DNA from 3 places in the Brenneria tiliae genome. Region 3 is predicted to be linked to each of the others. Evidence: riboswitches for the same ligand, from Rfam matches in the RefSeq annotation. Region 3 holds a riboswitch; each other region holds the start of a gene.
The links. Region 3 has a riboswitch for thiamine pyrophosphate ahead of thiB (thiamine ABC transporter substrate binding subunit). Riboswitches for the same ligand answer to the same signal wherever they lie in the genome.
Positions count from the first base shown of each region.

Region 1 (3,274 bases), on a different contig from region 3:
CGCATCGTCGAACAGGCGCCGCTGGATGAATTGCTGCATAATCCGCTTCACCCCTATACCCAGGTGCTGCTGAGCACCCGCCCCAAGGGGGGCCTGAAAAAAGGCGAACGGCTGGTCAGCATTCCCGGTTCGCCGCCGGATCTGACCCGCCTGCCCGCGGGATGCGCGTTTTCTCCCCGCTGTCCGCGCGCCAGCGAGCTGTGCCGCAGCCAGATACCGGCGTCCCGGCAGGTGAGTGCCGGGCATCAAATCAGTTGTCATCACTGGAACGACGGCGTGGAAGAGCCATCCGCCGTCGTGAATTTAAGGAACGATCATGCAAGATAATGCTTTCGCTTTTATGCCCTATCCGCCGGCCGCCGTTGAGCATGCGCCTCAGGGACCGTTATCCGGTTTTACCTTCGCGGTTAAGGATCTATTCGACGTCGCGGGGTATCCGACCGGCGGCGGCAGTCCCCACGTGCTCGCCATGTCGGGCATAAAGCAGCGCACGGCGCCGACGGTGCGGCGGCTGCTGGAGGCGGGGGCGGAATTCGTCGGGAAAACCCATACCAACGAGATGGCGTTTTCCATGAGCGGCAAGAATGCGCACTATGGCACGCCGCGCAACGGCGCGGCGCCGGAACGCATTCCCGGCGGGTCGTCATCGGGATCGGCGGCGGCGGTGTCCAACGGTTTGTGCGATTTCGCCCTGGGAACGGATACCGGCGGTTCGATCCGCACGCCGGCGAGTTACTGCGGTCTGTTCGGCCTGCGCCCCAGTCACGGACGGATTTCCCTGGATGATTGCCAGCCGTTGGCCCCCAGTATGGACACGGCGGGCTACTTCACCCGCGACGCCGACTTATTCGAGCGGGTGGGGGAGTGTTTGCTGGGTGAGGACGACGCCCCGCTGGCGCAACAAGCGCAATGGGTCATCAGCCATCGGCTGTTTGACCTGCTTCCCGCGGCATCGCAACAGGCGTTGCGGCCCGCGCTGGAAAGCATCAAGGACGTTGCCGGCGAACTGTCGCCGCTGTCCGGCGAGCTTCCGGCGCTGGAAGAGGCCTACTGGGCTTTCCGTTTTATCCAGGGGCGCGAGGCCTGGCTGGCGCAGGGGGAAAAAATCACCCGCTACGGTTTTGCGCTGGGACCGGATGTGGCCGGACGTTTTGCCTGGGGCGCCGGCGTGACGGACGAGCAGTATCAGAACGCCTGTCGCGTACGCGAGCGCTTTCGCCAGGACTGGCAGGCGCTGTTGGGCAATCGCATTCTGGTATTGCCCACGGTGCCGGATATTGCGCCGCTGCTGGACGCGCGGGACGAGGATATTGAACAGACCCGGCAGCTGTCGCACCATTTGTTGTCCATTGCCGTGCTGTGCGGCATCCCGCAGCTGAACCTGCCGCTGACGTACAAAGAGGGGGCGCCGCTGGGGATTTCGCTTATCGGACCGCGCGGCAGCGATCTGAGCCTGGTGCGCGCCGCGGCGCGCGTTGCCCGCCGCCATCTTGCCGCGAATTAAGCACAAACTTGCCGCCGCGCGGCAAATTGGCATTGTTGTCGCGGCGTTTGTTGGCGATACTGTACAGGCCTAGCCATAGGCGATGAATTACATGACTCGGGGTGCCCTGGTTTATCAACCACAGGGCTGAGAAATACCCGCATTACCTGATCTGGATTATGCCAGCGTAGGGAAGTCACGGTATGCCGACCAACCGGTTACCGCCTTCTTGAACGCCGGTTGGGGGAATGATGAACGCTCGACCCGTCGATTTACCGGCTGCCCAGGCGGCGGCCTCGCTAACGCAATTTCACGCCTTGTCTCCTTTAGTGCACTGTCTCACCAACGATGTGGTGCAATCTTTCACCGCCAACGTGCTGCTGGCGCTGAACGCGTCGCCGGCGATGGTGGTGGACCCCGCCGAAGCCGCGCAGTTCAGCGCATTGGCCGATGCGCTGCTGATCAACGTCGGCACGCTGGAGCGCCATCGCGCCGACGCCATGCTGGCGGCGGTCCACGGCGCCAATCAGTCCGCCACGCCGTGGGTGCTCGATCCGGTGGCGGTCGGCGGGCTGACTTACCGTAGCGAATTCGCCCATGAACTGCTGCAATTAAAACCGGCGGCCATTCGCGGCAACGCTTCCGAAATCATGGCGCTGGCCGGACTGGGCGCGCGCAGCCGCGGCGTGGACAGCGCCGACGATTCCCATAGCGCGCTGTCCGCCGCCCGCGAGCTGGCCCGCAGGTTCTCCACCGTCGTCGCGGTGACCGGCGAAGTGGACTACGTAACGGACGGTTCATTTGACTGGGCGATTAGCGGCGGGGATAAAATCATGACCCGCGTGGTGGGAACCGGCTGCGCATTGTCCGCGGTGGTCGCCGCTTTCTGCGCGCTGAAGGGCGACCGCTTATCCCACGTTGCGGCGGCCTGTTACGTGATGTCGCTGGCCGGGCAACAGGCCGCGCGCCGCGCCCAGGGGCCGGGCAGTTTTATTCCGGCCTTTCTTGACGCTCTCTATCGTCTGCGCGGGGAGGATTTGGCATGAAACGAATCAATGCGTTAACCATTGCCGGCACAGACCCCAGCGGCGGGGCGGGCATTCAGGCCGACCTGAAAACGTTCTCGGCTCTGGGGGCTTACGGCGCCACGGTGATTACCGCGCTGGTGGCGCAGAATACGCGCGGCGTTCAGTCGGTCTACCGCATTGAGCCTGAATTTGTCGCGGCCCAGCTTGACTCCGTGCTGAGCGATGTGCGCATCGACGGCGCCAAGATCGGCATGCTGGCGCAGACCGATATCGTTGACGCGGTGGCTGAGCGTCTGCGTCATTACGCGGTGCCCTATGTGGTGCTCGACACGGTGATGCTGGCAAAAAGCGGCGATCCGCTGCTCTCTCCCGACGCGGTGGCGTCGATCCGGCGTTTATTGCTGCCGCAGGTGTCCATTATCACGCCTAACCTGCCGGAAGCGGCCGCCCTGCTTGATTGCGCGCCGGCCGTGGACGAGCGGGAAATGCGCCGGCAGGGGCAGGCGCTGCTGGATATGGGGTGTCGGGCGGTGCTGATGAAAGGCGGTCATCTGAGCGAGGAGGAGAGCCCGGACTGGCTGTTTAGCCGCAACGCGGTGCCGCGACGTTTTACCTCTCTCCGTGTCAGAACCCGTCATACCCACGGCACCGGATGCACCCTGTCCGCCGCGCTGGCGGCGCTGCGGCCGCGCCATGCCGACTGGCCGGAGACGGTCGCGGCGGCGAAAAATTATCTGCAAAAAGCGCTTGAACAGGCCGATAC
Region 1 covers NZ_JAKPCB010000102.1:305,800-309,073, reverse strand. Annotated here, with positions in the region: gene MFP24_RS20055 (ABC transporter ATP-binding protein) at 1-327, shown strand, start outside; gene MFP24_RS20050 (amidase) at 317-1,504, shown strand; TPP riboswitch at 1,592-1,694, shown strand; gene thiM (hydroxyethylthiazole kinase) at 1,735-2,529, shown strand; gene thiD (bifunctional hydroxymethylpyrimidine kinase/phosphomethylpyrimidine kinase) at 2,526-3,274, shown strand, end outside.
Region 1: linked by a shared signal. The riboswitch ahead of thiM (hydroxyethylthiazole kinase) and the one ahead of thiB (thiamine ABC transporter substrate binding subunit) in region 3 are both predicted to bind thiamine pyrophosphate.

Region 2 (3,274 bases), on a different contig from region 3:
CAACCGTATCTTCAATCAGACGGCGCGCCACCGTGCCCGGCGGCGGTAAAATAGGCAGTTGGTCATAGCGGAACCAGGCTGCGTCGCGCAGTTCGGCGGGATCGTGCTGAACCTCGCCCCCCGCATAGTCCGCCATAAAGGCCATCATCAGCGAGTGCGGGAAAGGCCAGGGCTGGGAACTGATATAGCGCAGGTTCTTGATTCGGATATGGCTTTCTTCCATCACCTCGCGGGCCACCGTCTGCTCCAGGGTTTCGCCCACCTCGACGAACCCGGCCAGCACCGTATACATGTTGCCGCGATGACGGTTGTGCTGGGCCAGCAGAATCTCGTCGCCGCGTCGGATCGCCACGATGATGCAGGGGGCGATCTGCGGGTAATAACGCTCCTTGCAGTGGCGGCACAGGCAGGCCAGCTCGGTTTTACTGCGCACCATCTCATGGCCGCAGTAGCCGCAGAATCGATGGGCGCGGTAAAACTCCGCCAGCTGTACGCCGCGCCCCGCCATTTGAAAAAGACCGACTTCCCGGTCGATTAACTGACGGACGGATGCCATATCGCTATCCCGGTTCTGGCAGACCAGCCGGACGGCCTGCCCCTGCCATTCGCCGATAAGTCGGGCGCTCTGCCCCTGTAATGACCAACTGGACGCCGTTCCCTGCGGCAACGCCCCCTCAGGGAGCCATATCTGGTTTGCGTGACTGACAACCCACCATCCGGTTTCGTCACCTTTTAGCGTGTGTTCCATATCTTTTCTATTGCTCCACTATCACTTCACTGGCATTTTACCACTCTGGGTGATTAGATAACTTTTATAACTGACGGTTATTTTCTACCATTCACGGAGCCAACAATGCTAAACCAGTTACAAAGCCTGACTGACCTCGTCGGTGGCAATAATGCGTTAATCGACCAATGGCTACAAGCGCGTAAGCAGCTGCTGATTGCTTACTACCATCTGGTTGGCATCAAACCGAACAAGGAAAAGCTCTCCCCGCTGGATGAAAAAGCGCTGGATGAATTTTGCCATAATCTGGTCGATTATCTATCGATCGGCCACTTCCACGTTTACGAGCGGATATTGCCGGAAGCCGCCGTCTTCGGCGAACAGAAAAAGGCGTTTTTCAACCAGCTTGATGAAGCATTAAAAAGCAACACCGAGCAGATTATGGCGTCTTACGACGGTCATTTGGCGGCCGCCATCGATGATGAAAACTGTATTGAATTCCAGCAGGCGCTGTCCCGCGTGGGGGAAACCCTGGCCGAACGTTTCGCGCTGGAGGACAATGTTATCCGGCTGATTTTTGATAATTAATATCTTTTTACTATCATATTGTTACCGTTCAGCATCTGACTTACCTTCACAGATACGCTTTCCTTGCTTTGACATACCCGAGCTGGCGTCATAAAGTGTCATCGTTGTAATCAGCCCGTTAATAGTAGGGCTATCTTGTCGGAGTGCCTAGCGCGTTTTCGTTTCTTGAGTGTTAAGCAAGAAAAGAAAATGCGCAGGCTGAGACCGTTAATTCGGGATCCGCGGAACCTGATCGGGTTAAGACCCGCGAAGGGAACAAGAGTAATGTGCCTGATTGAAACCTGCATCAATCACTCTGGCATACCTGGCGTTATTACTCCCTCCGAGCTCCAGACAAGCAATTTTCCCTTTACGCATCACAGGAACTTGCTATGTCTACCAAAATATCCTCATCCCGACCGCCCAAAGCCAGTCGCCGCGACCAGCGCGCGGCCGCCCAGCAGTTTATTGATACGCTGCAGGGGATGGCGTTTCCCAACTCGCGGCGTATTTATCTCACCGGTTCACGCGACGATATTCGCGTGCCGATGCGCGAAATCCAGCTTAGTCCGACGTTAGTCGGCGGCGGCAAGGACGACCCGCAGTACGAACCCAACGAACCGATCCCGGTGTATGACACCGCCGGTCCGTACGGCGATCCGGCATCGCGCCCGGACGTGCGCGTCGGATTAGCCAGACTGCGCGCCAACTGGATTGCCGAGCGCAACGATTGCGCAACGCTCGCCGCCGTCAGCTCGGATTTTACCCAACAGCGCCTGGCGGATGCCGGACTGGATCACCTGCGCTTCGAACACCTGCCGCGTCCGCTGCGCGCTAAACCGGGCAAATGCGTGACCCAGCTGCATTATGCGCGTCAGGGCATCGTCACCCCGGAAATGGAGTTTATCGCCATCCGCGAAAATATGGGCCGCGAGCGTATCCGCGGCGAGGTGTTGCGCCAGCAGCATCCCGGCGAGGGGTTTGGCGCCCGCCTGCCGGAGAACATCACCCCGGAGTTCGTGCGACAGGAAGTGGCCGCCGGGCGCGCCATCATTCCATCGAATATCAATCACCCGGAATCCGAACCGATGATTATCGGCCGCAATTTTCTGGTGAAGGTGAATGCCAATATCGGCAACTCCGCCGTCACCTCCTCGATTGAAGAAGAGGTGGAAAAGCTGGTGTGGTCCACCCGCTGGGGCGCGGACACCGTGATGGATCTCTCCACCGGACGCTATATCCACGAAACCCGCGAGTGGATCCTGCGCAACAGTCCGGTGCCCATCGGCACGGTGCCCATCTATCAGGCGCTGGAAAAAGTCAACGGCGTGGCGGAAAACCTGAGCTGGGAAATGTTCCGCGACACCCTGCTGGAACAGGCGGAACAGGGCGTCGACTATTTCACCATCCACGCCGGCGTGCTGCTGCGCTATGTGCCGATGACCGCCAAACGGCTGACCGGCATCGTGTCGCGCGGCGGCTCGATCATGGCCAAGTGGTGCCTGTCGCATCATAAAGAGAGCTTCCTGTATGAGCACTTCCGCGACATCTGCGAAATCTGCGCCGCCTATGACGTCGCGCTGTCGCTGGGCGACGGTCTGCGCCCCGGCTCGATTCAGGACGCCAACGATGAAGCGCAGTTCGCCGAACTGTATACGCTGGGCGAACTGACCAAAATCGCCTGGGAGTACGACGTGCAGGTGATGATCGAAGGTCCCGGCCACGTGCCGATGCAGATGATCCGCCGCAATATGACCGAAGAGCTGGAGCACTGCCACGAAGCGCCGTTCTATACGCTGGGCCCGTTGACCACCGATATCGCCCCCGGTTACGACCACTTCACCTCCGGCATCGGCGCGGCGATGATCGGCTGGTTCGGCTGCGCGATGCTCTGTTACGTCACCCCGAAAGAACACCTGGGGCTGCCGAATAAGGAAGACGTCAAACAGGGGCTGATTACCTACAAAATCGCCGCCCACG
Region 2 covers NZ_JAKPCB010000080.1:25,848-29,121, reverse strand. Annotated here, with positions in the region: gene nudC (NAD(+) diphosphatase) at 1-748, opposite strand, end outside; gene rsd (sigma D regulator) at 854-1,315, shown strand; TPP riboswitch at 1,445-1,587, shown strand; gene thiC (phosphomethylpyrimidine synthase ThiC) at 1,687-3,274, shown strand, end outside.
Region 2: linked by a shared signal. The riboswitch ahead of thiC (phosphomethylpyrimidine synthase ThiC) and the one ahead of thiB (thiamine ABC transporter substrate binding subunit) in region 3 are both predicted to bind thiamine pyrophosphate.

Region 3 (3,274 bases):
GTGAACAGCGTTTGCCACAGCGCGGGCTGTTGCAATACGCTGAGCAGGGAGCGGTTGACGCCGTCCACCGCCACCGCCAGCAGCGGCGGCACGATCAACAGCAGCGCCGCGCCGATCAGCAGGCTATCGCATACCCGGCTGAACAGGCTGTCCTGCGGGTTGCGCCACGCCAACTGCCGGGTACTGCCCACCGGCAGCATGCGGCCTAATCGTTGGCTCAGCAGCACCAGCCCAAGGCAGCAGGTCATCTGAATCAGCGCCAGCAGCGCGGCGCGCGACGGATCGTAATCAAAGCTCAGCGCCTGATAAATCGCCAGTTCGATGGTGGTGGCCCGCGGTCCTCCCCCCAGCGACAGCACGGTGGCGAAGCTGGCGAAGCAGAGCATAAAGATAAGCGCGGCGGTGGGCGGGATCTGCCGGCGCAGCCAGGGCCATTCGACAATGCGGAAATGCTGCCAGCCGTTCATGCCCAACTGGGCCGCCAACTGGCGCTGTTCCGTGGCGATGCCCTCCAGCGACTGCAACAGCAGACGGGTCGCCAGCGGCAGGTTGAAGAAAATATGCGCCAGCAGAATGCCTTGCAGTCCGTAAGGGGAGAAACGGTAGGGAAGACCCGCCGCCTCCAGCAGGTGCGCCAGCCAGCCCTGGCGGCCGTAGACGCTCAGCAGGCCGAAAACCGCCACCAGCACCGGCAGCACCAGGGTCATGGCGCACAGCCGCAATAGCCAGCGATGGCCGGGGAAACGCCGGCGATAAAGCGCTCTGGCGAGGAAGATCGCCGGCAGGGTGGAGAGCAGGGCGGATAAAAATGCCTGCCAGAAGGTGAAGCGGATAACATGCCACAGATAGCTGTCGCGCCATAGCGTCCGCCACTGGTTTTCCGGCGCCTGTAGCCACAGCGCGCCGAAAGCCAGCAGCGCCACCGAGATCAGCAGCGTGGCGGCCAGTCCGCCCGGCCACAGGCTGCCCGCGGTCAGCGGCTGACGGCGCGTTGCCATGCCTGGATCCAGTTATTCCGCTGTTCCGCCACCTGCTGCGCGCTGTATTGTAAGGCTTTTTCCGGTACGACAAGGGAGGCGAAGCCGGCGGGCAGCTCGGTGTCGGTCACCGGATACATCCAGTTGGCGGTGGGGATAGCCTGCTGGAATGCCGGCGTCAGGATGAACTGCATAAAACGTTTCGCCAGCGCCGGGTTCTTGCTGGACGCCAGCTGTCCGGCGACTTCGATTTGCAAATAGTGCCCTTCGCTGAAGTTTGCCGCGGCGTAGCTGTCTTTTTTCTCTTCAATGATGTGATAGGCCGGGGAGGTGGTGTAGCTGAGCACCAGATCGGCCTCGCCTTTCAGAAATAGGCCGTAGGCTTCGCTCCAGCCTTTGGTGACGGTAACCGTTTTTTTCGCCAGCTTTTGCCACGCCTGCGGCGCCTGTTCGCCGTACACCTGCTGCATCCATAACAGCAGCCCCAGTCCGGGAGTGCTGGTGCGGGGATCCTGATAAATCACTTTCCACGGCTCGCTGCTGTCGACCAGTTCATGCAGGCTCCTGGGGGGATTTTTCAGCTTATCCTTGTTGTAGACAAAGGCGAAATAGCCGTAGTCATAGGGCACGAAGGTGGCGTTGTTCCAGCCGCCGGGAACCTTTACGGCCGCGGCGGTATCCAGTTGGTGCCGGCTAAATAGCCCGGTCTGTTCCGCCGCCTGCAGCAGGTTATTATCCAGCCCCAGAATGATATCCGCTTTGCTGTTTTTCCCCTCCATGCGCAGGCGGTTCAGCAGCGAGGCGCCATCTTCCAGCGCCACAAAATTCAGTTCGCACTCACACTCTTTTTCAAAGGCGGTTTTGATCACCGGGCCGGGGCCCCATTCGGACGCGAAGGAGTCGTAGGTGTAGACCGTGAGCGCCGGTTTGGCGAACGCCGGCGCCGACATCAGCAGCAGGCAGGGAAGGATTGTTTTCCACAGGGAAAGCGGGCGTTTCAGCGGCCCGGGTTTTAACCCGTTTTGTTTTAATAGCGATGTAATCAACACTTTGCACTCCTGTCGTTATAGGGTGGCAAAGGTCTTTGAGTCAGCGATGAACACTCTCAAATCCCTTCGCCGGTATTAACCGGATCAGGTTCGACGGGTATTTTCTCAGCGAAAAACGCATTAGAGACAGTTGATAAAGCCTGATATCAGGGACAAAGCCGTTTTCGCACCCCGTTGAGAACGGCCTATTGTAAAGGCTTGGCGAGGGCAGGGAAAGCCGGGGCGTCAGTTTTCCGGCGGGGCGAACCAGGCGGATTTGAAATCGAACCACCCCAGGGTATTCATGCGGATGCCGCGCATACTGCGCTGTCCTTGCAGTTGCAGCCAGTTGTGAAACAGCGGATGCAACTGGCCGCTACGCACCAGTTTTTCGCTCCATTCCGCCATCGGCAGCGCTTTGCTGCGCCACAGGACGGCGTCCTGATGCAGATCTTCCTCCAGACAATGCTGCATCAGCGGCTGCTCGTAAAGCATGGCGAACAGCGAGAATTCCAGGGGTAGATAGCAGTTGGCGCTGCACAGCCAGATATCGCTCTGCGCTTCCCCCTGATACCAATCCTCGTAGGTCACCGTATGGATGGTAAGTTTAACGCCGTGTGTTTTAAGCACTTTCTTTATTATTTCACCGATCATCTGATATTCAGGATGATCATGATAGAAGGTCAGGGTGAGCTCTCTCAGTTCCGCCGGTTTTTCCTGCGCTTCGTCATGCTGCCGGTAATGCCAACGGGGCAGCAAGCTATAGGCCGGCGACCAGTCGCGCTGATGCGCGTTATCCGCGTGGCCGAGCAGGGCGATCGGGTTGCATATCTGGCACAGCCAGCGGCGCACCTGCGGCTGGCCGGCGAGCGGCGAACGCTTATCGAACAGCAGGAAATAGCACCCCTCTTCCATACGGCTTTCCAGCTCATCGTGGGATGAATCATCCGATTCCAGGTGCAGGGAGCAGGGATACACCTCGGTGGCGTCGGGCAACACCCAGATATTGACCTCGTCGATCAGCGCCCGATAGCCGAAGTAGTCATCAAACGCTTTTATTTTCAGCTGATTATTATTGTTGCGCGTCACGGAGTAAGGGCCGGTTCCGATAGGCTGTCGAGCAAAATCAGGCAGGGTGCGCCACTCCTCCGGCAGGATCATGGCCGGCACGCTGCCCAGCAGCCAGGGCAGCCAGTCGTCGGGGCTGCTCAGCCGGACGTCAATCACGAACGGCATCGGAGAGGTCACGCTAGCGATATGGGAGAATAA
Region 3 covers NZ_JAKPCB010000100.1:254,058-257,331, forward strand. Annotated here, with positions in the region: gene thiP (thiamine/thiamine pyrophosphate ABC transporter permease ThiP) at 1-998, opposite strand, end outside; gene thiB (thiamine ABC transporter substrate binding subunit) at 974-1,927, opposite strand; TPP riboswitch at 2,070-2,210, opposite strand; gene sgrR (HTH-type transcriptional regulator SgrR) at 2,252-3,274, opposite strand, start outside.